Actinopolymorpha singaporensis: one gene and its partner. The main gene of each other region encodes a partner of the protein of the gene in region 2 in a complex. Links are inferred from orthologs where the notes say so. Each region holds a gene or a part of one and is shown on either strand. Other genes may lie near its edges.

The links.
Region 1: rplL (region 2) and rpmE share a complex: the UniProt entries of both Escherichia coli proteins name them as parts of the 50S ribosomal subunit. The link is inferred for Actinopolymorpha singaporensis from one-to-one orthologs.

The regions. Positions count from the first base shown.
Region 1 is NZ_LT629732.1:6,069,560-6,084,222, forward strand. Bases 1,492-4,380 are described here. They hold rpmE (50S ribosomal protein L31), read right to left. Parts: upstream 3,104-4,380; coding sequence 2,879-3,103; downstream 1,492-2,878. Other genes in these bases: prmC (peptide chain release factor N(5)-glutamine methyltransferase), read right to left, coding at 1,492-1,581; prfA (peptide chain release factor 1), read right to left, coding at 1,639-2,721; rho (transcription termination factor Rho), read right to left, coding at 3,269-4,380. In the rest of the region: BLU27_RS27175 (L-threonylcarbamoyladenylate synthase), read right to left, coding at 1-608; more of prmC, read right to left, coding at 730-1,491; more of rho, read right to left, coding at 4,381-5,386; thrB (homoserine kinase), read right to left, coding at 5,724-6,749; thrC (threonine synthase), read right to left, coding at 6,820-7,899; BLU27_RS27210 (homoserine dehydrogenase), read right to left, coding at 8,061-9,389; lysA (diaminopimelate decarboxylase), read right to left, coding at 9,564-10,964; BLU27_RS27220 (class I SAM-dependent methyltransferase), read right to left, coding at 11,034-12,083; BLU27_RS29365 (hypothetical protein), read right to left, coding at 12,080-12,877; BLU27_RS29665 (glycosyltransferase), read left to right, coding at 13,178-14,663. UniProt on the Escherichia coli protein: Binds the 23S rRNA.
Region 2 is NZ_LT629732.1:2,933,320-2,947,915, reverse strand. Bases 6,582-9,403 are described here. They hold rplL (50S ribosomal protein L7/L12), read right to left. Parts: upstream 8,275-9,403; coding sequence 7,888-8,274; downstream 6,582-7,887. Other genes in these bases: BLU27_RS13365 (hypothetical protein), read right to left, coding at 9,234-9,403; rplJ (50S ribosomal protein L10), read right to left, coding at 8,328-8,948; BLU27_RS13380 (ABC transporter ATP-binding protein), read right to left, coding at 6,634-7,662; BLU27_RS13385 (MlaE family ABC transporter permease), read right to left, coding at 6,582-6,637. In the rest of the region: BLU27_RS13415 (MCE family protein), read right to left, coding at 1-248; BLU27_RS13410 (MCE family protein), read right to left, coding at 245-1,471; BLU27_RS13405 (MCE family protein), read right to left, coding at 1,468-2,550; BLU27_RS13400 (MCE family protein), read right to left, coding at 2,510-3,604; BLU27_RS13395 (MCE family protein), read right to left, coding at 3,601-5,052; BLU27_RS13390 (MlaE family ABC transporter permease), read right to left, coding at 5,056-5,862; more of BLU27_RS13385, read right to left, coding at 5,864-6,581; more of BLU27_RS13365, read right to left, coding at 9,404-10,130; BLU27_RS13360 (hypothetical protein), read right to left, coding at 10,127-10,759; rplA (50S ribosomal protein L1), read right to left, coding at 11,006-11,716; rplK (50S ribosomal protein L11), read right to left, coding at 11,829-12,260; transcription termination/antitermination protein NusG, read right to left, coding at 12,313-13,155; preprotein translocase subunit SecE, read right to left, coding at 13,233-13,493; BLU27_RS13330 (pyridoxal phosphate-dependent aminotransferase), read left to right, coding at 13,931-14,596. UniProt on the Escherichia coli protein: The binding site for several of the GTPase factors involved in protein synthesis (IF-2, EF-Tu, EF-G and RF3). Is thus essential for accurate translation.

The DNA of each region.
Region 1 (14,663 bases), 3.1 Mb from region 2 along the record:
CGGGCGAGCGAGATCACCCCGGCCCGCAGGATCCGCGGCGTACTGCTGGTCAGGTCGACGATGGTGGACGCCACCGAGCCCGGGGTCGGGCCACCGTCGAGGTAGACCGACACCGCGTCACCGAGCTGCTCCTCGGCGTCGTCACAGGTCGTCGCAGCGGGAATCCCGGACTTGTTGGCGCTGCTCACCGCGAGCGGCCCGGTCTTCTCCAGCAACGCCAGCGAGATCTCCTCGTCGGGCATGCGCACCGCGACCGTCTCACCGGTCTCCCCGATGTTCCACACCAGGCTGGGCTGCTGGCGGCAGATGATGGTGAGGGCGCCAGGCCAGAACTCCTTCACCAGTGCCCGGCCGGCGTCGGGGATGTCGGTGGCGATGCCGTCGAGAGTGGCGACCGAGCCGACCAGCACCGGTGGAGGCATCGAGTGGCCGCGGCCCTTGGCGGCCAGCAGGGCGTCGACCGCCGCCGGCACGAAGGCGTCGGCGGCGATGCCGTAGACGGTGTCGGTGGGCAGCACCACGAGGTCGCCGGCCCGGATGGCGGAGGCGGCGATTTCCAACCCGATCGTGCGTTCGTCCCGGTCCGCGCAGGAATAGCGTTCGCTCACAGTCGCTCATCGTGCCATGTCGCGGTGGGAACCCACCGGGCAGCCGCCGGGGCGTCGGGAGGTACGCCGGCCCGCACGCCGGTCCGCACGCCGGTCCGGGGCGTGGGGTGGCCGGCCGCCGTCAGCGAGCGACCCGCCACGCGGTGACGAACCGGTGCCGCCCGGCCAGGTCCAGGTGGTCGCGTACGCGGTCCCAGCGGCCGGTCCCGGCGAACACCGCCGGCGCGCTCTCACCCTGCACGTCGGCGTGTTCGACGACGGCGACGCCGCCGGGCCGCAGCAACCGGGCGGCCGTCCGCTCGACCATCCGGATGGCGTCCAGGCCGTCCGGCCCGGACCACAGGGCCAGGGCGGGGTCGTGGTCGCGTACCTCCCGCTCGACCGACTCGTAGGCATCCAACGGGATGTACGGCGGGTTGGCGACCACCAGGTCGACCGTGCCGTCGAGGTCGGGGAACGCCGTCGCCGCGTCGCCGCGGACCAGCGTGACGTCGGTGCCGGCGAGGTTGCGTTCGGCCCAGGCGTGCGCGTCCGGGTCCAGCTCGACGGCGTACACCCGTGTCCTGGGCACCTCCCCCGCGATCGACCCGGCGATCGCCCCGGACCCGGTGCACAGGTCGACCACCACCGGGGCGTCGGCGAGGCCGGCCAGGGCGCCGATCGCCCAGTCGACCACCACCTCGGTCTCCGGCCGCGGCACGAAGACGCCCGGACCGACCAGGAGCTCCAGGTGGCGGAACGGCGCGGTGCCTGTGAGGTGCTGCAGGGGCTCACGGTCCGCCCGGCGGGCGACGAGCTCGGCGTACCGGCGTTCCTGGTCCGGGCTGAGGTCGACCGACGCCCACGCCAGCCGGGACCTCGGAACCCCCAGCAGGTGGGCGAGCAGCGCCTCGGCGTCGTGCCGCGGCGAGGCGACCCCGGCCTCGGCGAGGCGGCGGGCCGCGGGCTCCAGAACCGTGCGGGCGGTGGTCATCGTCCTGTGCTCACTGGGCTCGGGTTCACCGGGTCGGTACCGATCGGCAGGCGCGGCTCAGCCGGCCTGGCTCTCCAGCGCGCCGAGGCGCTCACGCTGGTCGGCCTCCTGCAGCGCCGCGATCACCCCGTCGAGTTCGCCGTCGAGCACGTGGTCGAGGTTGTAGGCGGTGTAGCCGACCCGGTGGTCGGTGATGCGGTTCTGCGGGAAGTTGTACGTGCGGACCCGCTCGGACCGGTCGACGGTGCGCACCTGGCTGCGACGAGCCGCGGCGGCCTCCTGGTCGGCGGCCTCCTGGGCGACGGCCAGCAGCCGGGACCGGAGGATCCGCAGGGCCTGCTCCTTGTTCTGCAGCTGGCTCTTCTCGTTCTGGCAGGAGACGACGATTCCGGTGGGTACGTGGGTGATCCGGACGGCGGAGTCGGTGGTGTTGACGCTCTGCCCGCCGGGTCCGGACGAACGGAAGACGTCGACGCGCAGGTCCTTCTCCTCGATCTCCACGTCGACGTCCTCGGCCTCGGGCAGCACCAGAACGCCCGCCGCGGAGGTGTGGATGCGCCCCTGGGACTCGGTGACGGGCACCCGCTGAACCCGGTGGACGCCGCCCTCGAACTTCAGCCGTGCGTACGGCGTCTCCCCCGGCTCGGCGCCGTTGCGTCCCTTCACCGCCAGGGTGAGGTTCTTGACGCCGCCGAGGTCGGACTCGGCCACGTCGAGCGTTTCGGTCTTCCAGCCATGGCGTTCGGCGTAGCGGAGGTACATCCGCACCAGGTCGCCGGCGAACAGCGCGGACTCCGCGCCGCCCTCGCCGGCCTTGATCTCCAGCAGGACGTTCTTGTCCTCGTTGGGGTCGCGGGGCAGCAACAGCAGCCGGAGGCGCTCGGCCGCCGCCTGCTCCTCACCGGCCAGGCGTTCGGCCTCCTCGGCGAAGCCGGCGTCCTCCCCCGCGAGCTCCCGGGCGGCCGCCGCGTCGTCGACCAACTGCCGCCATGTGTTGTGCGCGGCCACGATCCGGCCCAGCTCCGCGTACCGCCGGCCGACCTTGCGCGCCGCCGCCTGGTCGGCGTGGATCGCGGGGTCGCCGAGGCGGCGCTCGAGGTCGGCGTGCTCGGCGAGCAGCGTCTCGACGGATTCGAACACGGAGGCCTCCTCAGGGGCGGGTACGGGCGGAGCGGGCGGAGCGGGCGGAGTGACCCGGGCACCTCGGGTCGTCGGCGTACGGCGCGGTGGGTCGCGGACGCAAACAGCGCCGGCCAGGGGGACCCGGAAAGGTCCGCCGGCCGGCGCTGAACGCTCGCTACTTGCTCTTCTTGCCCTGGGCCTGCGCGTAGCGCTTCTCGAACCGGGCCACCCGGCCACCGGTGTCGAGCAGCTTCTGCTTGCCGGTGTAGAAGGGGTGGCAGTTGGAGCACACGTCGGTGTGGATGCTGCCGGAGGTCGACGTGCTGCGCGTGGTGAACTCGTTGCCACACGTGCAGGTCACGGACGTCTCGACGTACTGGGGGTGGATGTCAGGCTTCACGGCTTTCCTCCGCTCTCGGGGCACCGGGTCGTCGCGCCTTCGGACGGGACGTGAACCGGGGCCGGCGAATCAGTGTGCCATCTGGGCGCCACGACTGCTCAACCGACCCGGCCCCGCCCGCATTCCCCTGGGAGGTGCGGGCGGAGCCCCGGTCGTGGGTCGAGGTCAGTCGTCGTCGCGGCGGTCGCGGGACGAGGACGGCGCCGTGGGCATCGTCTTGTTGATCTGCATGAGGAACTCGACGTTGCTCCGGGTCTGCCGCAGCTTCTCCAGAACGAGTTCGAGTGCCTGCTGCCCGTCGAGCCCGGACAGGACCCGGCGGAGTTTCCAGACGATGCCGAGCTCCTCCTTGCCCATGAGGAGTTCCTCGCGCCGGGTGCCGGAGGCCACCACGTCGATCGCCGGGAAGATGCGCTTCTCGGAGAACTCCCGCCGCAGCCGCAGCTCCATGTTGCCGGTGCCCTTGAACTCCTCGAAGATGACCTCGTCCATCTTCGAGCCCGTCTCGATCAGGGCGGTCGCGAGGATCGTCAGCGATCCGCCGTTCTCGATGTTGCGGGCCGCGCCGAAGAACCGCTTGGGCGGGTACAACGCGCTGGAGTCGACACCACCGGAGAGGATCCGCCCGCTGGCCGGAGCCGCGATGTTGTACGCACGGCCCAGGCGGGTGATCGAGTCCAGCAGGACCACCACGTCGTGGCCGAGCTCGACCAGGCGCTTGGCCCGCTCGATCGCCAGCTCGGCGACGGTGGTGTGGTCGTCGGCGGGGCGGTCGAAGGTCGAGGCGATGACCTCGCCCTTGACCGTCCGCTGCATGTCGGTGACCTCCTCGGGCCGCTCGTCGACGAGCACGACCATGAGGTGGGCCTCGGGGTTGTTCTGCGTGATCGCGTTGGCGATCGCCTGCAGGATCAGCGTCTTACCGGCCTTCGGCGGGGAGACGATCAGACCGCGCTGCCCCTTGCCGATCGGCGTGACGAGATCCATGATCCGCGTCGTCGGGTTGTTGGCGTCGACCTCGAGCCGCAACCGCTCCTGCGGGTACAGCGGCGTGAGCTTGTTGAACTCCGCCCGCTGCTTGGACAGTTCCGGGTCCGCGCCATTCACGGTGTCCACCCGGATCAGCGGGTTGAACTTCTCCCGCCGCTCACCCTCGCGGGGCTGCCGGATGGCGCCGATGATGGCGTCGCCCTTGCGCAGGCCGTACTTCTTGACCATGGCCAGCGAGACGTAGACGTCGTTCGGGCCGGGCAGGAAGCCGCTGGTGCGGACGAACGCGTAGTTGTCGAGGACGTCCAGGATGCCCGCCACCGGGATGAGCACGTCGTCCTCGGACAGCTGCGGCTCCGGGTCGAAGCGGTCCCGGCCGCCGCGCCGGCCACCGTCGCGGTCGCGGCCACCACCGCTGTCGCGGCCACCGCCGCCGTCCCGGTCGCGGAAACGGTCGCGCGAACGCCGCCGGCGACGCCGGCCGCTGCCGTCCTCGTCGTCGTCGTTGCGGTTGCCCCGGCCGCCGTCGCGGTTGGAGTCGCGGTTGTCGCGGTTGTCGCGGCCGTCGCGGTTGTCTCGGTCGCGGGTGGTGTCGCGGCCGTCGCGGTCCCGGGACTCGCGGCTGTCGCGGTTTCCGCGACCGCCTTCCCGGTCACCCTCGCGGTTGTCGCGGGACTCGCGGTTGTCCCGGTTGGAGTCGCGGCCGTCGCGTCCGTCGCGGCCGGTCTCCTGGCCGGCGTCGCGGCCGGACTCGCGTCCCGCGTCGCGCCGGTTGTCCCGGCCGCCGTCGCGGTCGGTCTCCTGCTCGTCGCGTACCCGCTCGGAGGTCGCGTCGGCGGACGGCTGCTCACTTGCCGCCACCTGGGCACGGGCCCGGCGGCGCTGCCCATGGCCGTTGGCCGTGGGGTCGGGCTGGGCGTCCGGCCCAGCCGCGGTGTGGTCACCGGCCGGGGTGTCCCCGCCGGCGATGTCGATCTGGGTCTGCTCGCCGCGCCCCCGGGCACGGCCCGCCCGCTTCGCGGCGGGACGGGCGGCAGACTCGTCCGAACCGGCAGGTGTCGGAGCGCCGCCGGCCTGCGCCGCCTTGATGGCGTCGATCAGCTGGGACTTCCGCATCCGCGCGGTCCCGGTGATGCCGAGGCCCTGCGCGACCTGCTGCAGTTCGGCGAGCACCATCCCCGACAGGCCACTCGCGCGACGCCGCGTCCGGGTGGGTCCGTCCTCCTGGGACGGCTGACCGGAGACAACGGAGCCGGGAGCCTGCGAGGTGGTGAGATCGGTGGTTTCGGTCACGTGAGGTCCTTCCCACGCGTGATGTCGGCCGTGGTGATCGCGTGCCAACCTGTCGATTGCCGGCGAATGCCGGGTCCTCCCTGGTGGAGCTCGCGCGCTGTGCGCACGAGGTGGATCTTCTCGACGAGTCCGGGTCCGCCGGCTGTGCCCTTGTCCGCACAAACAGTGCACAAAACCACAGAGGGGACGCCACAGAAACTGTTGACAGCGAAGAAACGCTTCCCGGATTCGTGGCGAGATGGCGCCAAGCCATAACATGGGCTCGGGCTCGTCACGGAGCCTAACAGAATCTCTGGGTTCTGGCTGCTCCCCCCTGTGAACATCCCTCCCGGCGTTCTCATTCCCCGGCCGCGGTCCAGGTCACCCGCCCGCCTGCGCGATCCACCGGGAGCACGTACACGGCCCAGCCCTCGGGCGCGCGGGCGCGGAGTTCCTCCTCACCACCGGGCCGGGCGAACGCCAGCACCGTCGGACCGGCGCCGGAGATGACCGCCGGATGGCCGCGTTCTCGCAGGTCAGCGACCAGGTGGGCGGACTCCGGCATGGCCGGGGCCCGGTAGTCCTGGTGCAGCCGGTCCTCGGTCGCGGCCAGCAGCAGAGCCAGGTCGACCTCACCGGCGGGCGGAGCACCGAGGACGTCGGAGGCGCCCACAGGGCCCGCGGGTGGACCGGCCGTACCCGGGGTTCCGGTGAGAGCAGCCACGAGGAGCGCGGCCCGGCCCGCGTTGGCGGCGGCGTCCGCGTGCGGGACGACCCCGGGCAGCAGGCCGCGTGCGGTCCGGGTCGAGAGTTCGGTACGGGGCACGAAAACCACCGGCTGCACCCGCGCAGGTTCGAGGCGTACCGCTCGTCCGGCGGTGCGCCCGGAGCCGCCCCGTATGTTCGAATCCGTCATCCAGGCGATCGTCAAGCCGCCACGCAGGCAGGCGGCAACATTGTCCGGATGACCTTCGAGTTCGGTCGCCAGCGCCAGCGCCTCGGTGTCGTCCATCCCGGACGCTCCGGACTCGACCAGGGCCCGCCCGGCCAGTACGCCCGCCACGATCGCGGCGGCGGAGGACCCCAGCCCGCGTCCGTGTGGAACGCGGTTGGTGCACGTCAGAGCGAGTCCTGGCGGCTGGCCGCCGAGCCGGTCGAGGGTCGCCCGCAGGGCTCGTACGACCAGATGGCTCTCGTCGGTGGGCACGTCGCCGGCACCCTCGCCACGGACGGTGACCGAGAGACCGCCGGGCGCGAGCCTCACCTCCACCTCGTCGTACAGTCCGAGCGCGAGGCCCAGCGCGTCGAAGCCCGGGCCGAGGTTGGCGCTGGTCGCGGGCACCCGGACGCGAACCCGCCCGGGCACGAACGTCGGCGCACCCATCAGCGCCTCTCCTCCCACCGGACTTCCCGCCCGGCTTCCGCTCCGGCTTCCCGCCTGGCTTCCCACCCGATCAGCGCAGCTCCAGCGCTCGGGCGGTGGCTTCCGGGTCCGGGGGCACGACGAGCTTGACCAGGTCCCCGGCCGCCGCCAGCGCGGTGTCGACGTCCTTCAGGCCGTGCCCGGTCACCGTGATCACGATCCGTTGCCCCGGATCGACCAGGCCCTCGGCCTGGGCGCGCAGCAGTCCCGCCACGCCGACCGCGGAGGCAGGTTCCACGAACACGCCCTCCCGGGCGGCGAGCTTGGACTGTGCGGCGAGGATCTCCTCGTCGGGTACGGCGTCGATCCGGCCGCCGGACTCGTCCCGGGCGGCGACCGCCTGGGTCCAGCGAGCGGGGCGGCCGACCCGGATCGCGGTGGCGACCGTCTCCGGGTGCTCCACCGGTTGGCCGGCGACGATCGGCGCGGCACCGGCCGCCTGGAAGCCCCACATCCGCGGGAGGCGGGTGGCGTGCCCGGCGGCGGCGTACTCCTGGTAGCCCGCCCAGTAGGCGGTGACGTTCCCGGCGTTGCCCACCGGCAGGAGGTGCAGGTCGGGCGCGTCCCCGAGGACGTCCACCACCTCGAACGCCGCGGTCTTCTGCCCGGCCAGCCGGTAGTTGTCCTCGTTGGCGGAGTTGACCAGGACGACGGGGTACTCCTCGGCGAGGCCGCGGGCGAGCCGCAGGCAGTCGTCGAAGTTCCCGCGGACCTGCAGCAGGCGGGCCCCGTGCACGATGGCCTGGGCCAGCTTGCCCTGCGCGATCCTGCCCTCCGGCACCAGCACGACCGGTTGCAGGCCCGCCCGCGAGGCGTACGCCGCGGCCGAGGCGCTGGTGTTGCCGGTGGAGGCGCAGACCACCATCTTCACCCCGGCCTCGGCGGCCTTGGACACCGCGACCGTCATGCCGCGGTCCTTGAAGGAGCCCGTGGGGTTGTCACCCTCGACCTTGATCCACACCTCGCAGCCGGTGACCTCGGCAAGCCACGCCGAGGGGACCAGCGGCGTGCCCCCTTCGCAGAGGGTGACCACCGGCGTGTCCGGACCCACCGGAAGCCAGGAGCGGTACTCCTCGATGACACCTCGCCAGGGCCGAGGCACCGTAACCACCACGCCTTCTGTTCGATGACCTGCTGTTCGGGAGTGGTTCGTCCCGGACCGCGTTGTTCGGGAGCGTTGCTGTTCGGGCGTTGCCGTTCGGGAGGTCTGCGTGCGATCGCCCGGGTGTACGGCGGCTGGTGCGTGGCGGCCCGGTTCGGCCGGCCCCCGGCTCACCTGTCGCCGAGCCCCTCCACCCGCATGACGCTGGTCACTTCGCGCACGCTGTCCAGGTCCTCGAGCTCCTCGACCGTAGCGGTGAGGGCACGGTCGGGCGCCTGGTGGGTGACCACCACGAGCTGCGCGTCGGCGCCGCGGCCTTCCTGGCGTACGGTCTGGATCGACACGCCGTGGCGGGAGAACGCGTTGGCCACGCTGGCCAGCACGCCCGCGCGGTCGTAGACGTCGAGGGAGATGTGGTAGCGCGTCGGCGTCTCCCCCATCGGGTGCACCTCGAGCTGGGCGTAGGTCGAGGCGGCCGCGCCGCGCACCCCCTGCACGCGGTTGCGGGCCACGGTCACCAGGTCGCCGAGCACCGCGCTGGCGGTGGGCGAGCCGCCGGCTCCCGCGCCGTAGAACATCAGCTGCCCCGCGGCCGCGCTCTCCACGAACACCGCGTTGTACGCCCCGCGCACGCTGGCCAGCGGGTGCTCGCGCGGAATCATCGCGGGGTGTACGCGCACCCCCACGCCCGTGCCGTCGGCGGCGAGCTCGGCGATGGCGAGCAGCTTGACCACACAGCCCATCGCCCGCGCGCTCTCCACGTCGACCGAGCTGACCTGGGTGATGCCCTCCCGGTGGACGTCGGAAGCCAGCACTCGAGTGTGGAACGCCAGGCTCGCGAGGATCGCGGCCTTGGCCGCCGCGTCGAAGCCCTCCACGTCGGCGGTCGGGTCGGCCTCGGCGTAACCCAGCTCCTGCGCCTCCTCCAGCGCCTCGGCGAAGCTGGTGCCCTCGGTGTCCATCCGGTCGAGGACGAAGTTGGTGGTGCCGTTGACGATGCCGAGCACCCGGCGTACCCGGTCGCCGGCGAGGGACTCCCGCAGCGGGCGGATCAGCGGGATGGCCCCGCCCACGGACGCCTCGTAGTAGAGGTCGGTGCCCCGCTTCTCCGCGGCGGCGAACAGGGTCGCGCCGTCCTCGGCGAGCAGGGCCTTGTTGGCGGTGACCACGGAGGCGCCGTTGTCCAGCGCGGCGAGGATCAGCGAACGCGCCGGCTCGATGCCGCCGATCACCTCGACCACGAGGTCGATGTCGGTACGCCGCACCAGGGCGTGCGCGTCGGTGGTGAACAGAGCCGGGTCGACCGGGACGTCACGGTGCCTGCCACCCCTGCGCACGGCGATCCCGGCCAGCTCCAGCGGCGCGCCGACGCGGGCGGCGAAGTCGGCCTGGTGCTCGACGAGCAGGCGGACCACCTCGCTGCCGACCACACCGCATCCGAGCAGGGCGACCTTCAGCGGCCGGTCCGGCTTCGGCGGTTCCGCGGACTGCTCCACCATCTGTTTTCGGCCTCTCGTCTCCCTTGTCGGCGTTCTGCCCGTCCAGTGTCGAAGACGCCGCAGATCCTTGCGCGCTGCGTCCAGAATTCGAGACGTCGTCTCAGTTCACGGTCACGGCAGTCCGTACCACCCGTCGGCCGGCCGTCCGGTCACCCAGGTCACCTGGTCAACCGGTCACCACACGTCCAGCCGCATGAGATCCTCCTCGGTCTCCCGCCGGACGACCACCCGGGCCTCACCGGCCCGCACCGCGACCACCGGCGGGCGCGGCACGTGGTTGTAGGTGCTGGCCAGTGAGCGGCAGTATGCCCCGGTCGCCGGGACGGCCACCAGGTCGCCCGGCCGGACGTCGGCGGGGAGAAACTCGTCCTTGACGACGATGTCGCCGGACTCGCAGTGCTTGCCCACCACCCGGCTCAGGGCCGGCGGCGCCGACGAGCGCCGGGAGGCCAACGTGCAGGAGAAGTCCGCGTCGTACAACGCGGTGCGTACGTTGTCGCTCATCCCGCCGTCGACGGCGACGTAGGTGCGCACCGCCCCCGCGTCGAGTTCGACCCGCTTCACCGTGCCGACCTCGTAGAGAGTGAGGACGGCGGGACCGGCGATCGCGCGCCCCGGCTCCACTGACAACCGCGGCTTGACGACGCCGTACCCGTGGCACTCGTGCTCGACGATCGCGGCGAGCTCACCGGCCAGCTGGGCGGGCGACTCCGGGTCGTCCTGAGTGGTGTAGGCGATGCCGAAACCGCCACCGAGGCAGAGTTCGGGCAGGTCGACACCGTGCCGGTCGCGGACCTGCGCGTGCAGCCCGACCACCCGGCGGGCGGCGATCTCGAACCCCGCGCTGTCGAAGATCTGCGAGCCGATGTGGGAGTGCAGGCCCCGCAGCTCCAGGGACGGCTCGGCCAGCACCCGGTCGACGGCCGCGGCGGCGTCGCCACCGGCCAGGGAGAAGCCGAACTTCTGGTCCTCGTGGGCGGTCGCGATGTACTCGTGGGTGTGTGCCTCGACGCCCACGGTCACGCGTACCAGCACCGGCGCGGTGACTCCGCGGTCGGCGGCCAGCTTCGCCAGCCGGCTGATCTCCTCGTGGGAGTCGACCACGATCCGGGCCACGCCGGCGTCCAGCGCACGGGTTAGCTCGGACTCTGACTTGTTGTTGCCGTGGAAGGCGATCCGGTCCGCCGGGAAGCCCGACCGCAGTGCCACCGCCAGCTCTCCGCCGGTGCACACGTCCAGGCGCAGCCCCTCCTGGGCGACCCAGCGGGCGACCTCGGCGCACAGGAACGCCTTGCCGGCGTAGTAGACGTCCCATCCGGCGAAGCCGTCGCGGAAGTCCCGGCAGCGGGCACGGAAGTCGTCCTCGTCCACGACGTAGGCCGGGGTGCCGAACTCCTCCGCAAGTTTCGTGACGTCGACACCCGCGACGGACAGAACACCGTTGGCGCCCTTCGTCACGTTGGCGGGCCACAGGGAAGGGGTCAGCGCGTTGGGATCGTCCGGCGCCACCAGCCAGGCCGGGCCACGGTGGCCGGCGCCGGCGTGCAGCGCACCGGCTTCGTGGGCTCTACTCACGCAGACCATCCTGACGGCTGCGCCCGTACCGGGTGAGACCGGGGCGGGCGGTAGCTTCTGGTTCCGCCCTCAGGTCCTGCGCAGCAGCGCGGCGTTCTTCTCCAGGCTCACCCGCTCGGCGCGGTAGTCGGGACGCGCGGCGAGCCAGCGTTCGAGCACCTCCTGCTCGTCCGGCCGGATCAGGTCGTCCAGCACGACCACGGCGTCCGGGCTCAGCTTGTCCACCAGCAGTGGGAACGCCGGGAACCGCGCGTGCGGGCCGACCTCGCCGGGTGGGCCGTCCACGAACAGCAGCCCGATGCCGTCCAGCTCGTCCCACGCCTGCCGGGAGTACCACTGGTACGTCGTTCCGTCGACCTCGACCGGCTCCAGCGGCGCGTACCGCACCTCGACGTACTCCGCCAGGTCGTGGCGCAGCACCGTCGCCCACGCCGACTCCACGAAAGGCTGCTGGTGTTCGAGCGAGATCACCCTGCCCTTGATCTCGAACCGGCGCAGCAGCATGGCCAGCCACAGCGTCGACGTCCCGCTGCCGCACTCGACGACCAGGCTCGGCTCCTCGCGTTCGACCAGGGTGGCCAGCAGGAGCAGGAGGTCCGGGGAGGACGCCCAGCCGCGCGTCGGCGGCATCGGCCGGTCGACACCGCCCACCGCGTAGAGATTGTGCATCGCCTCGATCTGCCGGAACGTGAGCAGCAGGTCGACGGCCACACCCTTGCGGGTCCGGGTGATGACGTCGGCCGCCGCCGTCCGGAACTTCGCGTCGAACTCCTCCCGGTGCGGCAGTGCGTCGACGGTGGCGCGCAGCGCGCCGAGGTCGGTGGCGATCGACGGGGTGAGGTCGGCGAGCCCCTCGACGCGCTCGCCGACCTGGGCGACACGCTGGGTGTGGCTTTCCAGGATCGCCGTCTGCCGGTCGAGCAGCGCCTTCTGCCGGTCGAGCCGGGCCAGCACGGTGCGGTGCTGGCGGTGGGACTGCACGAGCCCGGCGACGAGGGGGGCGAGCGCGACCAGGACGACGGTGGTGCCGGAGGAGGGCCGGGCGAGGATGGCGTACGCCGCGGCCGCGCAGACCCAGCCGAGCAGCGCCAGGACGATCCACGTCCTGCAGGGCTTCATCGGGAGGTCCGGCCGATACGGCGGCGCAGGCCGCCGCGTGCCTGCCAGTAGCGCAGGGTGAGCGCGCCCAGCTTCGACGACCGGAGCCGCCTGTGCTGGCGGTCCAGCGTCTCGAACCGGCGCCGGAGGTCGGTGTGGTCGCGTTCCAGCCGGGACCGGGCGGCCCGCTCCGCGGCGAGGTCGGCACTGAGCCCGGCCAGGTGACGCAGCAGGGCGGCCTCGCTGCCGGCGCGGTCGGCGAGCGCAGCCTCCTGATCGGCGCGCCGACTCCGCTCGGCGAGGTCGAGGGTCCGGGTCATCGTCGCCAGCCGGCCGGCCACGTCGGAGCCGGCGGAGGTGCCGGAGTCGCCGAAGTGGTCGTGGTCGGGGTGGTCGTCGTCGGGGTGGTCGTCGTCGGCCTCGGTCTGCGAGTGAGGCAGACCGGCGTCCTTGCGCAGCAGGGCGCACGGCCGGTCGGCGAGCAGGGCGAGACCGACCCAGCGCACGCCGGGTTCGGCGGGCGGCGGAGGTGGCGAGGTGTCGCCGTGGCCGGCGGGCACGACCGCGAGGTGACCTCCCGGGCGCACGCACCGGGCTGCGGGCGCGAGCACACCGGCGGCGCCGCCTACTCCCAGCGCCGGGCCGTCGATCACGACGGCGTCGTAGGACTCGTGGTCGACGAGGTCGAGGTCCTCGGGCCCGGCGATCGTCGCCCGCTCGAACGGAAGGCCGAGCCCCGGGGTCGTCGTACCGGACGTCACGAGCAACAGCCGACCGACGGCCCACCGCCGCGCCGCGATATCGGCGAGGTCCATTGATTCCGGATCCGCGAATTCGCGATCGCCGGGGATCGACTTTCTCAACTTGGGTGCGGAATATGGCACCGTCGTCCTCCTGCCACCAATTGACGCGGCCACCGCGCCAGACACCGAGCCCGCATCCTGCGGAATGCGGGCAGTGGATTCATCCACACGTTGATACCGTACGCGCGCTACGTCACAACGCCTGGCAGGCTTGCGGAGTGGGTGTTCCAGCGCCGGCAGGCACCGCAGAGTGTGGTCGACGAACGGCGCCGGGGTCAATTGCCCGCGCCGTCGACAGAAAAAGGAAAACACGTGGTGAACAACAGGGCGACGAACCGAGAAGAAAGCCCGACGAATCCGGGTGACAGGCCCTGGGTCGCGCATTCGGATACCCGGCCGGTCGACGAGTCGGTGGTCGCCAACTGGACCCGCGCCCTCCGGGACGCCCGACCGGCCACTCCGTCGAACGCCGGGGCGAGCGTCGGGGCGCAGGCACCGTCGGGGCCAGGCTCCGGCGACCTCTCGCCCGGCGTGACCGTGGTGGTACGGGCCGGCGCGGGCGAGGACGTCTCCGGCTGCCTGCACGCACTGGCCGGGCAGGTGTGGGTGGCGGACGGAGAACTCCGCGACGTGCTGGTGGCCGTGGACGGGCCTGCCTCGCCCGAGGTCACCGACGCGGTGCGCAGCCTCGCCGGGGCCGCTCACGTGTCCGCCGCCCGGGTGGTCGACTCGGCCCGGCCGGGCATGCTGTCCGCCCGCGACGTCGGTCCGGCCGCCGCCCGTACGACCTTCACCTGTTTCCTCGACGCCACCGACCGCCCGGTCCCGGAGTTCGTCGCCTCCCTGCTCACCATCGCCGGACCGGCGGTCGTGGTCGCCGCGGCGGAGCGTGCCGGCGCGCAGGCTCGGCTCCCCACCACCGTCGCGGGCACGCTGGTACCGACAGCCACCGCACGGCAGGCCGCCGCCCGCACGTCCGGCAACAACGGCACCGGCAACAACGGCACCGGCAACAACGGCACCGGCAGCAACGGCACCGGCGTGGACGCCGCCCCGGGGCTCACGCCACACGCGGACGCGTTGTTCCTCGCCACGCTGGTCGCGGCGTACGACTGTCAACTCCGCCTTGCGCCCGTCACCGGGCCCCTCTCCGCCGCCGGTGAGGTGCAAGACCACCAGCAGGCCACGCCGCCGGCGGAGCCCGCTCTCGACGTGACCGCCCAACTGGACTTCCTGCGCCGTCTCGACGTGGTGGGCCGTGGCGCCGCGCCCGAGGCTGTCGCGCTGATCCGTGCCCACCTGGACGCCGAGGTCGACCGGCTCAACGCGCACCTGCGGGTTCACCCGGACGACCACGCCGAGGTGGTGGCGGCACTGGACGGCCACGCCTTCGACTATTTCCCGTACGACCGGCTCAACCGCGGGCGCGCCCGGGCGCTCGCCGTCGCCTACTGCTTCGCGCCCTACAACGACACCAGCGCGGTCGTGATGGCCAAGCGGGTGCGTGAGCGTCAGGACGTCGTTGACGCGGTGTTCAACGCGATGGACGGCAACCGCGAGCAGGATCCGAGCATCCGCCGGATCAGCGGACCGTACGTCGAGAACGAGATCGCCACGGACACCCCGACGTACTTCTCCCACTGGGGTGCGATCGAGGCGTACTGCTCCGCCGGTATGGAACGAATCACCGAACTCGAACGCCGGAAGGGCCCGTACGAACGCGTCTACAGCCGGGTGATGTGGCCCGCCTCGCACTTCCTCGCCGCCGCGTACAAGCTGCACAACCCCGCGACGGCCT
Region 2 (14,596 bases):
TCCACCTCGCCGACTGTGACGTCGTCGACCTTCACCGCCGAGCGGGGCACCAGGTCGAGCACGTCCCGGAACCTCACCGTCACCTGGTAGGAGTCGCCGCCGGCCCCTCCGCCTCCGGGTAGAGGCAGGTCGTAGACGGTGAACCCGCAGCCGGTGAGCAGAACGCCGGCGAGGAGGAGTACGGCGGTCCGGCGTACGGTCGCGAACCCGGTCCGGCCGGGCCAGGCGCTCGTCGGCCAGGTGCTCATCGGAGGATCCCGCCGAGCGAGCGGTCGCTGGTGGGTGCGGGCTGCCCGGCGGTGCCGCCGGTCGCCGGGGCGCCCGGCACCTGCGGCAGCGGCAGGTCGTCGAGGACCCTGGTCAGGTCGTCGCACACCGACTTCGGCTGCCCCGACTGGCGCAGCAGCGCGCACAGGTAGGCGCCCGGGTCGTCGGTCTGGGCGAAGTTGTTGCGCGTGTCCAACGTGCCCGTCCGCGGGTTGTAGGTGTGGTCGAGGTTGGACAGTGCCACCGGTGCGGTGTCCAGCACCTCGCGCAGGGCGGCCTGTTGCCGTACGAGCGTCTTCGACAGCTCGGTGAGCCCGTGCACGTTGGCGCGCACCTCGGCGCGGTTGTCCCGGACGAACGCCGCCACGTCGGTGAGGGCCGCCGCGAGCTGGGCGAGCGCCGCCCGCAGGTCGCCCCGCTCCCCCGCGAGCTGGTCCGCGACGCCGGCCAGGTCGGTGTTGAACGCGCGTACCTGCGCGTCGCTGTCCGCCAGTGCGCCGGTGAACTCCTGCAGCTGGCGTACCGTCGCGAACAGGTCCTGCCGGCCGCCGGACAGCGTCTGGGTCGCGTCGGCGAGGTCGCCGATCGTGGCGTGCAGCTTCCCGCCCTGGCCCTGCAGGTTGTCCGCGCCCACGGTGAGCAGCCGGGACAGCGAGCCCTGCCGGTTGGCGCCGTTCGGGCCGAGCGCCACCACCAGGTCGTCCAGGCTCTGGTAGATGCGGTCGAGCTCGACAGGTACGGCGGTGCGCGGCAGCGCGATCTCCGCTCCGTCGGCGAGCACGGGCCCGCCGCGGTAGACCGGGGTGAGCTGGACGTACCGGTCGCTGACCACCGAGGGCGAGATCACCACCGCCCGGGCGTTCGCGGGCACCTTCTGCCTCGCGTCGTACGACATGTCCACCCGCACCGCGGTGCCCTCCGGCCGGACCCGGTCCACCCGGCCCACCGGTACGCCGAGGATGCGCACGTCGGAGCCTTCGTAGAGGCCGACCGTGCGCGGGAAGTGCGCGACCAGGTGCCTACGCGGCGCCTCCGGCCACACCGCGTAGGTGAGCCCGGCCACGGCGGCCAGGGCGAGCACGACGGCGACGGCCGGCCCGCGCTCACGAGCCCACTGCCGGCTGCGCGCCGGCGCTTTCGTCGTAGGCGCCGTACGCGCCGTCGATCGCAGCTTCGCGCGCAGCCTGGTGAGCACCCGGGTCATCGGCCGCCTCCGGGGACTCGGGGTGCGGCCGGAAGTGGCACGAGGTTCGGGATGTAGGTGTCGAACCACGGTCCGGTGCCGAGGGTGTTCGTGAACACCCGCAGGAACGGCGCCAGCAGCCGGATGCTGCGGTCCAGGCTGTCCTGGTTGGCCCGGAGCATGCCGACCACGGAGGCCAGCCGCTTCAACGCCGGTTCCAGCCGGGCCTGGTTGTCCGCCACCAGGCCGCTGATCTGCGCCGACAGCTCCTGCGCGGTGACCAGCAACTGGTGGATGAGCGCCCGCCGGGCGCGCACCTCACGCAGGACCAGGTCGCCGTCGCGGACCAGCGCGACGAGCTCGGTGTCGCGGTCGGCGAGGACCCGGGACACCTGGTTGGCGTGCGCGAGCAGCCGGTGCAGTTCCTCGTCACGTGAGGCGATGGTGCGCGACAGCCGGGACAGGCCGTCGAGGGAGCCGCGCACCTCCGCTGGCGTACCCGCGAACGTCGCGCTCAGCGTGTCCAGCGCGGTGGCGAGCTGGGCGGTGTCGATCCGGCCGGTGGTGGTGGCCAGGTCACTGAACGCCTCCACCACGTCGTACGGCGAGACCGTACGCGACTGCGGGATCTCCCTGGCCGGGTCCAGCCGGCCCGGCCCGGCCGGCACCAGGGAGAGGTACTTGCGGCCGAGCAGCGTGCGGATCCGGATCGCCGCGCCGGTGTCGCGTCCGAGCCGGACACGGTCGTCGGTGATCCGGAACTCCACCCGCACGTGCGACCCGGCGAGCTCGACCGCGCGGACGTGCCCGACCTTCACACCCGCGACCCGCACCTCGTCGTCCGCCCGGAGCCCACCCGCCTCGCCGAACCGCGCGGCGTACGTCGTACCGCCGCCGATCAGCGGCAGGTCGGCAGCGTGGAACGCGCCGTAGACCAGCGCGGCGAGCACCACCAGGCCCACCGCGCCGACGGTGGTGTAGTAGCGCGGCGTCCGGCCCCTCATCGCCGACCCGTTCGTCGTCGGCACCTCATCGTCCGGCCCCTCCTCGCCCGGCACCTCATCGTTGACACCTCGCGTCGGTGACGTGCAGGCCCGCACGGGGCAGCTCCTTGCCGGTGGGCAGCACGATCCGACCGTCGAAGTCGCAGAGGTAGAAGTTGAACCACGAGCCGTAGGTCGCGGTTCTGGTGAGCCGGTCGAGCTTGCCGGGCATCCGCCGCAGCGTCCGCTCCACCAGGGCGGAGTTGTCGTCCAGGGTTCCCGCCACCCTGCCGAGCTGGGTGACGTCGGTACGCAGGTCCGGGCGGGCGTCACGGAGAAGGCCCGCGGTCTGCCGGTTGAGGGTGACGATCGAGTCCAGCGAATCGCCGATGGCCTTGCGGTCCTCGGCCAGGCCGGACACGAACCGCTGCAGCTGGACCACCAGGGCGGACAGCTTCCGGTCGCGTTTCGCGACGGTGGCCAGCACCGTGTCGAGGTGGTCGATCAGGTCGCCGATCACCTTGTCCCGGTCGGCGAGGGTGCTGGTGAGGGACGCGGTGTGCGCGAGCAGGCTCTCCACCGTGCCGCCCTCGCCCTGCAGCACCTGGATGATCTCGTACGCCAACTGGTTGACGTCCTGCGGCGACAGCGCGGCGAACAGCGGCTTGAAGCCGTCGAAGAGCACCGTCAGGTCGAGCGCCGGGCGGGTCTGGGCGACCGGGATGGTGCCGCCGGCCGGCAACGGTGCGGCGCCGCCCGCCCCCTCCGACAGCGCCACGTAGCGCTGCCCGACGAGGTTGCGGAACCTGATCGTCGCCAGGACGCTGCGGGCGAGCACCTGGTCCGCGGCGACGGTGAACGTCAGCCGGGCCAGCGCGCCGCCGCCGCGTTCGGGCAGCACGTCCACCGCACGCACCTCGCCCACCCGGACACCGGCGATGCGTACGTCGTCGCCCTTCTCGACGCCGGTCACGTCGGTGAAGACTGCGTGGTACTCCCGGGACGCGCCGAGCCCGACGTTGGCGATGGTGACCGCCAGCAGTGCCGTGGCCAGCGTCGTCACCACGACGAACACGGCGAGCTTGGCCGCGGCGGCCGCCGTCGTACGGTCGGAGATCCTCGGGCGGATCCTCGGGCGGATCGTCTGGAGACGCAGGAACGAACGGCTCATCCGACGCTCACCTGCGTCCCACGGACCAGCGGGCCGTACAGCAGGGTGGTCACGTCGGGTACGTCGCCCGGCGGGATGCGCAGCACCGGCGCCACCAGGGCGTCGACCACCCGCTGTTCCCGGGCGGTGCCGGCGTACCCGCTGGACAGGTCGAACACCGGAGCCCGCGCCCCCGCTCCGGAGCCGGCCCCGGGACCTGACCCCGATCCGGACCCGCCGACCCCCTCCCGTACGCCGCTGCCCGGCGCCGGGTCGGCCTGGGAGTACGGCGGGTCCGGCAGCGAACGGCAGCCCGGCCCGCGGTCGTCGTCGTACGCCGGCCGGTCCTGCCGCCCGTAACCGCGGTGCTGGTCGACGACCTCCAGCGTGATGTGCAGCGCGGGCGCACTGCCCGGATAGTGCTCGCCGCCGCCGAACGCGTCGTCGATGCGGGGCACCCAGTTCGCCAGGCCCTCCAGCAGGCAGGAGTACTCCGGGGAGTACGTCGCCAGCAGGTCCAGCGTGGGCCGGCTCACCTCGCCGACCCGGATCAGGCCGGCCTCGTTGTCGGCCAGGAACCTCCGGGTGGACGCGCTGGTGCCGGCGAGGTCGGTGAGGAAGTCCTCCAGCACCCGTTGCTTGACCACGACGGTGCTCCCGGTCTTCGTGGCGTTGCGCAGCAGCCGCACCAGGTCGGGGGTCGCGTCGGCGTAGATGTCCGCGACGTCGGCGAGAGCGGACACGTCGTGGTTGAGCTGCGGCAGGTGCGGGTCGAGCCGGCCCAGGTAGGCGTCCAGCCGGGTGAGGTTGCCGCCGATCCGGTCACCGCGTCCCTCCAGCGCGGTGGCGAGCGCGGCCAGTGTCGCGTTCAGTTGGGCCGGGCGAAGGGTGCGCAGCAGCGGGTAGACGTCCTCGAGGACGGCGGCGAGTTCGATCGCCACACTCGACCGGTCCGGCCCGATCACGTCGCCGGCCGCGAGCCTGCGCGGAGACGGCCTGGCCGGCAGGACGAGTTCGACGTACTTCTCCCCGAACAACGTCTTCGGCACGATCCGGGCGGTCACGTTGGCCGGGATGGCGGCCAGGCTGTCCGGCGTCAGCGCGAGGTCGACCCGGGCCCGGCGGCCGTCGGACGCGACGTGGCGTACCTCGCCCACGATCAGGCCGCGGACCTTCACGTCCGCCTGCCGGTTGAGCTCCAGCCCCACGTGGTCGGTCTCCAGGGTCACCTCGGCCGTGTCGGTGAACGCCTGGGTGAAGAACGCGTACGTCAGGCCGCCGAAGCCCACCAGCAGGGCGAGGAAGACGATCCCCAGCGCCCGCGGCCCGAGCCGACCCGGCCGCCCGGGTCGCGCGGCCTGCCAGGGCCACCTCGACTGCCCAGGCTGCCGAGACTGCCCGGGCTGCCCGGGCCGACCCGAGCGCCCGGGCCGCCGGGTCACCTTCTCGAACTGTGTACGACCGGCCATCGCCTACCCCGCCAGCCGCACGGTCGTGCTCGCGCCCCAGATCGCCATCGACAGCGCCAAGTCGACGACGTTGATGACCACGATCGACGTACGCACCGCCCGGCCGACCGCCACGCCGACTCCCGCGGGGCCGCCGGTGGCGTGGTAGCCGTGGTAGCAGTGGATCGAGATGATCAGCACCGCGAATACCAGCACCTTTCCGAACGACCAGAGCACGTCGTGCGGCGGCAGGAACAGGTGGAAGTAGTGGTCGTAGGTCCCGGCGCTCTGGCCGTAGCCCGCGGTGACGACGAGCCGGGTCGCGAAGTACGACGAGAACAGCCCGACGACGTACAACGGAACGACCGCGAGCAGCCCGGCGACGATCCGCGTGCTGACGAGGAACGGCAGCGACGGGACGGCCATCACCTCCAGGGCGTCCACCTCCTCGCTGACCCGCATCGCGCCGAGCTGGGCGGTGAAGCCGCAGCCAACCGTCGCCGCCAGCGCGATGCCGGCGATCAGCGGCGCGATCTCGCGGGTGTTGAAGTACGCCGACACGAAGCCCGCGTAGGCGGAGGTGCCCAGTTGGTTGAGCGCGGCGTACCCCTGCAGGCCGACCTCGGTGCCGGTGAAGAACGCCAGGAACGCGATCACCCCGACCGTGCCGCCGACGACCGCCAGCGCTCCGGTGCCGAAGCTCACCTCGGCCAGCAGGCGTAGTACCTCCCGCCGGTAGCGGCGTACGGTCGCGGGGATCCAGCCGGCCGCCCGGAGGTAGAAGGCGAGCTGGTCACCGAGGGTGTCCAGGGCACGCAACGGAGCGCTCACCTCAGGCACCCTTCGGCGGGACGAGCTGGAAGTAGACCGCCTGCATCACGAAGTTCGCGAAGAACAGCAGCATGAAGGTGATCACCACGGTCTGGTTGACCGCGTCGCCGACGCCCTTCGGCCCGCCGCCGGCGGAAAGGCCCTTGTACGACGCGACCACCGCGGCGAGCAGGCCGAACACCAGCGCCTTGACCTCACCTGCCCACAGGTCCGGAAGCTGCGCCAGGGCGGTGAACGACGCGAGGTAGGCGCCCGGCGTACCTCCCTGCAGGACGACGTTGAAGACGTAGCCGCCGATCACGCCGACGACGCTCACCAGGCCGTTGAGGAAGACGGCGACGAACATCGCGGCGAGCACCCGGGGCACGACCAGCCGGTGCAGCGGGTCGATCCCGAGCACCCGCATCGCGTCGATCTCCTCCCGGATCGTGCGCGAACCGAGGTCGGCACAGATCGCCGAACCTCCCGCCCCGGCGATCAGCAGCGCCGTCGCGATCGGCGACGCCTCCCGGACCACGGCGAGCACCATCGCCGCCCCGGCGAACGACTGGGCACCAAACTGCCTGATCAGGCCGCCCACCTGCAAGGCGATGACGGCACCGAAGGGGATCGCCACCAGCGCCGTCGGCACGATCGTGACCCCGGCCAGGAACCACGCCTGGCGGACGAACTCCTGCCACTGGAAAGGTCGTCGCGGCAGCCCGCGCACGACGTCCAGTCCGAACGCGAACAGCCGGCCGCTCGCCTGCAGCGGTGCCGTCGGATGCCGGCTCACGGTCCGTCTCCCCCGGCAACCCCGGGCCCGGCCCCAGCCGGCGCGGCCGCCCCGGCCGAGGCGGGCACGGGCGACGCCGCGGACGAAGGGTCCGGCTCGAACGAACCCGGCGGCGGGGTCACGTCGTTGTCGGCACACCACTGCCCGGGCGGGCGCTGGCTGGGCCGAGGTTCACCGTTGGAAGGCCCGAGCTGGAGCGGGATCGGCGGGAGCGCCGCCAGCTCCACCCCGGCCGCCGCCTCGGCCGCGAGCTCGTCGGCGTCCTTCTCCTCCGACATGCCGATCGGGCCCACCCTTTGCGCGTTGAGGAACTGCCGTACGACGGGTTCCTGCGAGCACAGGCACATCTCCCGCGGACCGAACATCGCGAGGTGCCGGTGGTAGAGCAAGCCGATGTTGTCGGGCACCGTGCGGGCGGTGTTGATGTCGTGGGTGACGATGAGGAACGTCGCGCCGGTCTGCTGGTTGAGGTCGACGATCAACTGGTTGAGGTACGCCGTCCGCACCGGGTCCAGGCCGGAGTCCGGCTCGTCGAACAGGATGATCTCGGGGTCGAGTACGAGCGCCCTGGCGAGCCCGGCCCGCTTGCGCATCCCGCCGGAGATCTCGCCGGGCAGCTTGCGCTCCGCGCCGAGCAGCCCGACCATCTCGATCTTCGACATCACGATCGAACGGATCTCGTTCTCGGACCTGCGGGTGTGTTCGCGCAGCGGGAACGCCACGTTGTCGTAGAGGTTCATCGAGCCGAACAACGCGCCGTCCTGGAAGAGGACGCCGAAAAGTCTGCGGACGCGGTACAACTCCCGCTCCCGGCAGGTGGCGATGTCGTGGCCCTCGATGAGGATGTGGCCCCGGTCGGGTTTGAGCAGGCCGACCAGGCATTTCAGGAAGACCGACTTGCCCGTGCCGGAAGGCCCCAGCAGAACGCTGATCTCACCGGACGGAAGAGTGAGGCTGACGTCGCGCCAGACCGGCGCGCCCCCGAAGGACTTGGTGAGCCCGTCCACCCGGATCTCGACGCCCACCAGAACTCCTCACCGCCGGTCTGCGTGCGTACCGGCCGCCGCAGACCCCCCGGTGGCGGCGACCGATACACACGCCTCCTCAACGAGCCGGAGTCGGCGAGGTTACGGCCGTGCGGACGACAGAATGTGCGGTCCGCGGACGGGAAGAGGGCGGTCACCCAGGTGGGTGACCGCCCTCTGCACAGACAGACGACCGCGGTCGCGCGGACCGCGTGCGAACGTCCCTTACTTCAGGGTGACCTTGGCGCCAACAGCCTCGAGGGACTCCTTGGCCTTCTCCGCGGTCTCCTTGTTGGCCTTCTCCAGGACGGGCTTCGGCGCGCCCTCGACCAGGTCCTTGGCCTCCTTCAGGCCGAGGCTGGTGAGCGTGCGCACCTCCTTGATGACCTGGATCTTCTTGTCGCCGGCAGCCTCGAGGATGACGTCGAACTCGTCCTTCTCCTCCTCGGCCTCGGGCGCGGCACCGCCGGCCGCGGGGCCCGCCGCGACGGCGACCGGAGCGGCCGCGGTCACGCCGAAGGTGTCCTCGAACTGCTTGACGAACTCGCTGAGCTCGAGAAGCGTCATCTCCTTGAACGCGTCGAGCAGCTCGTCGTTGCTGAGCTTAGCCATGAGTGGCGTACCTTCCGTGTGTCGTGCAGTGGTGACGGTCAGTCCTGGTCAGGTCAGGACTCGCTGGACTCGCCGGCGTCCGACGCGTCGGAGCTGGCTTCCGGTGCGGCCTCGGCGTCGGCCTCGGAGGTGGTGTCGGCAGCGCCAGCGGCCGGGCCCTCCTCCTCGACCTTCTGACGCAGCGCCTCGGCGAGCCGGGCGGCCTGCGACAGCGGGGCCTGGAACAGCGAGGCGGCGCCCGAAAGCGACGCCAGCATCGCGCCCGCGAGCTTCGCGAGCAGGACCTCGCGGGACTCGAGGTCAGCGAGCTTGGTGATCTCGTCGACGGCGAGGGACCGGCCCTCGAGCACGCCGCCCTTGATGACGAGATTGGGGTTGGCCTTGGCGAAGTCACGCAGACCCTTGGCGACCTCGACCGGGTCGCCGCTGATGAACGCGATGGCCGAGGGGCCGACGAGAAGCTCGTCGGCGATCTCGACTCCCGCCTCCTTCGCCGCGATCCTGGTCAGCGTGTTCTTCACCACGGCGTAGTTGGCGTTGTCACCGATGGAGCGCCGCAGTTCCTGCAGCTGCTTCACGGTGAGTCCGCGATACTCGGTCAGGACCGCTCCGGCAGAGTCGCGGAACTGGTCCGTGAGCTCTGCGACGGCGGTTGCCTTGTCCGGCTTCGCCATGGATCTCCTTCCTCGGGGTGGCCTGCGACCGCGGCCCGGGAGGAAACCCGCAGAATGCGAAAAGCCCCGTACGCACGCGTACGGGGCGAACACGAACTCGAGGGCCAGGACTCCGCTCGCGGTGGACCGCGACCCGGAAACCCGATCTTGACTTCGTTGCCACGTGACGCCTGCGCGGGCCGCCCGACGTGCGGGACCTTCAGCCACCCCGGAGGGAGGCAACCAGCGGTCTTCGGCAGCCGCCAGAATACGGGACGGCTCCCCCAGCCACCAAATCGCCCCCGGTTATCGTCTGAGAACCGGGTGGGACTCGACCACCTGCACGTTGGCGTCGACGTCGAAGGTGACCGGCACGATCGGCTGCGGTGGGACGGAGTCCACGACGACCGTTCCCGTCCAACGCACCTGCAGGTGGACCTTGCCCTCACCGGCGGCGCCGAAGGTGTTCGTCACGTAGTAGCCCGGGTGGCCGTCCGGAAGCGTGCCGTCGAACTCCCGGCCTGCACCCTTGACGGTGTGGGCGCCTCCGTTGGCGTCGGAGAAGGTCCAGGTGTAGTCCGGAGTGGCGGTGATCTGCCCGTGCAACTCGAAGTGGCGTCCCTGCGACGGTGGCACCGTGATGTCGAAGGTCTGCGTTCCCGGGTCGTCGACCGACACGATCGTCGGCAGGTTGACCAACGTCCTGGGAGCCGGGTGCAGAGAGATCTTCGGCCTGGGCAGGTTCCGTTGGATCTCGTACTTGAAGTCGTAGCTGAGCTGCTCGATCGGGACCCACTCCGGCGTGGGGTAGCACTCTGCCGTCCCGTGCCACTTGGCGCGGTCGCCGCGATCCTTCCACTGATAGCGGACGACCGAACGGACGTAGATCGGCTCACGCGGATCCGGTGACAGGTCAGGGTTGCACCAGATGGCCAGCGGGTCGCAGTCGCCGATCCCGGCGCCCTGGCAGTCCCACGCCGGCTGGTTGATCAGGACCTCCTGCACCCAGTCGTTCGGACCGGGTGGCTGCGAGGGCGCGGGCGTTCCCCTGGGCGGCTGGTAGTAGCCCCTGCCCGACTCGCTGTACTGCCAGCCGACGTCCCCGCGCGGGATGTCGGCGAACGCCTCTGGCGCCACCAGCCCGAAGGCCGTCAGGAGAAAACCGCCCAGCGCGATGCCGATGACTCTCCTCGTTGCCCTCATTGCGACTTCCCCCCGGCTGTCAACTGCCAGTTGCCGCTGATCTCCTGCACGCCGTAGGTGTAGGTGACTCGTTCCGCGGGCCCCTGGTTGATCACCGTGCCGGCGGAGTTGTACTGCTTCCAGGCGGTGGACAGTGACCGTACGCGAACCATGTAGGTCCCGCCGGACTTGGAGAACACCTCGACGTGGTTCTGCGTGTAGAGGCCGCCGCTGAACTTCCCGCCACCGCTGTAGGTGGACCTGATGCTGGCGGCGAGCTGTACGCAGTCAAGGCATCCGCTGGTGTACATCGGGCGAAGCGTGGAGACATCGCCGTTCTCGATCGCCTTGTTGACCGTAGTGACGTACCTCGTCACGAACGCCCTCACCGCTGCGGCCTCCGGTCCGGTGGGCGCCGGACCGAACGTCTCGATCCTGCCGGGCTTGGTCGGGCTGGCCGACGGGCTCGGAGTCGGGGTCGGTGTGGCCGACTTCGTGGGGGTGGACTTCGCGGTCGGAGTGTCCATCGTCGCCGGCTGCGGAGAGTCCCCGCCGCACGCCGACGCCGACAACCCGAGAACGACACCGGCGACGACCGCGACCGCCCTGGTCGTCGATCGTCTGTTGGCCAGTCCAGCTGTGAAGCGCACGCGTACCCCCGTGTGTGCCCGTCGCCTCGCCACCCGTCCGCGACAAAGCGCTCATATCCTAACAGCGAGTGATCAGCGCCCGGAAGCGTCGACGATGGCCCGACGCACAAATGTCACCGGGCGTTGCCCAGGCACGGCGACGACTTCCGCTCGCCGGACGACCAGGCATCCGGCGTACGGAGAACCACCGAAAAGGCAGAACGCCCCCGCACCGAGAGGTGCGAGGGCGTCCTGGACGGGATCGCGTCAGGCCGAGGCCTCAGCGGTCGAGACGGTCTTGGCCGGGTCGACCGGAACGCCCGGGCCCATCGTGGTCGACAGCGTGACCTTGCGGATGTAGCGGCCCTTCGAAGCCGACGGCTTCAGCCGGAGCACCTCGTCGAGGGCGGCGCCGTAGTTCTCCGCGAGCTGGTCCTCGCTGAAGGACGCCTTGCCGATGATGAAGTGCAGGTTGGCGTGCCGGTCGACGCGGAACTCGATCTTTCCGCCCTTGATGTCGGTCACGGCCTTGGTGACGTCGGGGGTGACGGTGCCCGTCTTCGGGTTCGGCATCAGACCGCGCGGGCCGAGCACCCGGCCGAGCCGGCCGACCTTGCCCATCAGGTCCGGCGTGGCGACAACGGCGTCGAAGTCGAGCCAACCGCCCTGGATCCGCTCGATCAGGTCGTCGGAGCCCACGTAGTCGGCGCCGGCGGCGGTGGCGTCCTCAGCCTTCTGTCCGGTGGCGAAGACCAGGACCCGAGCGGTCTTGCCGGTGCCGTGCGGAAGGTTGACGGTGCCGCGCACCATCTGATCGGCCTTGCGGGGGTCGACGCCGAGACGCATCGCGACGTCCACGGTCTCGTCGAACTTCTTGCCGGCGTTCTGCTTGGCCAGGGCCACCGCCTCGCGCGGGTCGTGCAGGACGGCCTGGTCGACCTTCTCGGCCGCCGCGCGGTAGGACTTGCTGCGCTTCATGAACACTCCTGGAGTCGGATGGTGGAGTCGTGGTGCGGGCCAGCGCGGGCCCTCCCACCAGGACGCCGGACCGGAGTCCGGCCGGTTGTACGTGCGTACGGAGGCGTACGGGCTACTCGGAGACCGTGACGCCCATCGACCGCGCGGTGCCCTCGACGACCTTCATCGCGGCCTCGATGTCGTTGGAGTTCAGGTCGGGCATCTTCGTCTCGGCGATCTCCCGCACCTGGGCGCGCGAGATGGTGCCGACCTTCGCGGTGTGCGGCGTCGCGGAACCCTTGTCGAGGCTGATCGCCTTCTTGATCAGCTCCACGGCCGGAGGGGTCCGGGTGACGAAGGTGAACGTCCGGTCCTCGTAGATCGTGATCTCGGCGGGGATGACGTTGCCCCGCTGGGACTCCGTCGCGGCGTTGTAGGCCTTCGTGAACTCCATGATGTTGATGCCGGTCGGGCCGAGCACCGTACCCACCGGCGGGGCGGGGGTTGCGGCGCCAGCCTGCAGCTGGAGCTTGAGTACGGAGGCGATCTTCTTCTTCGGAGGCATGGTGTTCGGGTCCTCTTGGGTGGTGAAAGGGGCGAGAGTCCGGCCGGGGCCGTCAGACCTTCTGGATCTGCGTGAAGGACAGCTCCACCGGGGTCTCCCGGCCGAAGATCTCGACGAGGGCCTTCACCCTCTGTGCGTCGGGGTTGAGCTCTGTGATCGTCGCGTGCAGTGTCGCGAACGGTCCGTCGACCACCATGACCGAGTCGCCCACGGCGAAGTCGACGACCTCGGCCTTCTTCTTCTTGTCGGGCTCCTTGGTCTCCTCGACCGCCGGGGCCAGCATCTTCTCAACCTCGTCGAGGCCGAGCGGCACCGGCTGGTGAGCGTGGCCGACGAAGCCGGTCACCGAAGGAGTGTGCCGGACGGCTGCCCACGACTCGTCGGTGAGGTCCATCCGGACCAGCACGTAGCCGGGGAGCACGGTGCGACGCACCATTCGCCGCTGGCCGTTCTTGATCTCCGCGCGCTCCTCCTGGGGGACGACCACCTCGTAGATGTAGTCCTCCATGTTGAGGGACTGGATGCGGTTCTCGAGGTTGGTCTTGACGCGGTTCTCCATGCCCGAATAGGTGTGGATCACGAACCAGTCGCCGGGCTTGGACCGCAGGGCCGCCTGGAACTCCGCCAGGGCGTCCTCCGCGGTGGGCTCGGCGTCCTCGTCGGACTCCTCGGCCGCGGCGTCGCCGGACTCTTCGGCGCCCGCCTCGGGGGTGGTTTCGGAACCGATCCCGGAGCTGGTCTCTGAGCTGGTCCCGGGGCTGGTCTCGGGGCTGGGCTGCTCGGAGTCGGCGGAGGCCTCGTCGGCAGGCTGGCCGGCCGAGGCGTCGGCGGCGGCAGCTGCCTGCTCCGAATCCGCGCGCTGCAGGTCGCGGATCTCGTCGTCGAGGTCGGACACTCTTGGTACTCCGTCTTCTTCAGCGATTTCTTGATCGTCCGGCGGTGTTGCGGGGCTCCAGGGTGGCGTCCGCGCCGTCAGCCGAAGATCTTGAACATCAGCTGGCCGATGCCCAGGTCGAGCAGCGAGACGATCGCGATCACCACGAGCACGAAGACCAGCACCACCGACCAGTAGGTCGTCAACTGGTCACGGGTGGGCCAGATGACCTTGCGAAGCTCAGCCACCACCTGGCGGTAGAACAGGCCGACGCGCGCGGCGTGACTCCCGCCGCTTTCGCCCTTCTTGTCCGGGCGAGCACGCTCCGGGGTCGCGGTGGATCCGCGGGTCTCCGTCACTTTCGTCCTCACCGGTCCTCTGGCCCGGCCGGACACTCCGTCCGGGCTGGGAGGTCGCACTACATGAGGAACGAACGAACGTCCCCGTTAGTGCTACCACCCACGCATCGTCCGCCGGGGGCGACGCGCGCGACTTCGGCCGGCCGGCCGAGGCCTGCAGGGCAGGAGGGACTCGAACCCCCAACCGCCGGTTTTGGAGACCGGTGCTCTACCAATTGAGCCACTGCCCTACGGAGATCGGAAAGCCTCCACGTGGCGCGCTCGGGACCGAGTCGCCCGGGCACGCTTCGGAGAGGTCCTCAGACCACCGATGGAAGAGTGTACGGGGTCACGGCGCGGAAGGTCGAACCGACCCGGGCGGTTTGTACCGCCGCCGACTCGCCGACACTCTCGCCCCGCCACCGCTCGCACGCACGCGAGGTGCCACGATAACTGTCATGACCAGCCCTGAGAGCGGCCCGCCCACGCCGGCCGTAGACGAGTCCCTCGCAGCACCCGCGAGCGACCGGGCAAGGATCGCCGCCCGGGTCGCCGCCATCGCCGAATCGGCCACGTTGGCGGTCGACGGGAAGGCGAAGGCGCTGAAGGCGGCCGGGCGACCCGTGATCGGCTTCGGCGCCGGCGAGCCCGACTTCCCCACCCCCGACTACATCGTCGACGCGGCCGCGCAGGCCTGCCGCGACCCGCGCAACCACCGCTACACCCCGGCCGGTGGGCTGCCCGAGCTGCGCAAGGCGATCGCCGCGAAGACCGAGCGCGACTCCGGCTACGAGGTGACGCCGGCCCAGGTACTCGTCACCAACGGCGGCAAGCAGGCGGTCTACGAGGCGTTCGCGCTCCTGCTGGACCCGGGCGACGAGGTACTGCTCCCCGCGCCGTACTGGACGACGTACCCCGAGTCGATCGGGCTGGCCGGCGGCGTGACGGTCCCGGTGCTCGCCGACGAGACCCAGGACTACCTCGTCACGGTCGAGCAGCTGGAAGCCGCCCGCACCCCGCGGACCAAGGTCCTGCTGATGTGCTCGCCGTCCAACCCCAGCGGGGCGGTCTACCCCGTGGAGCGGCTGCGCGAGATCGGCCAGTGGGCCGCCGACAACGGCCTG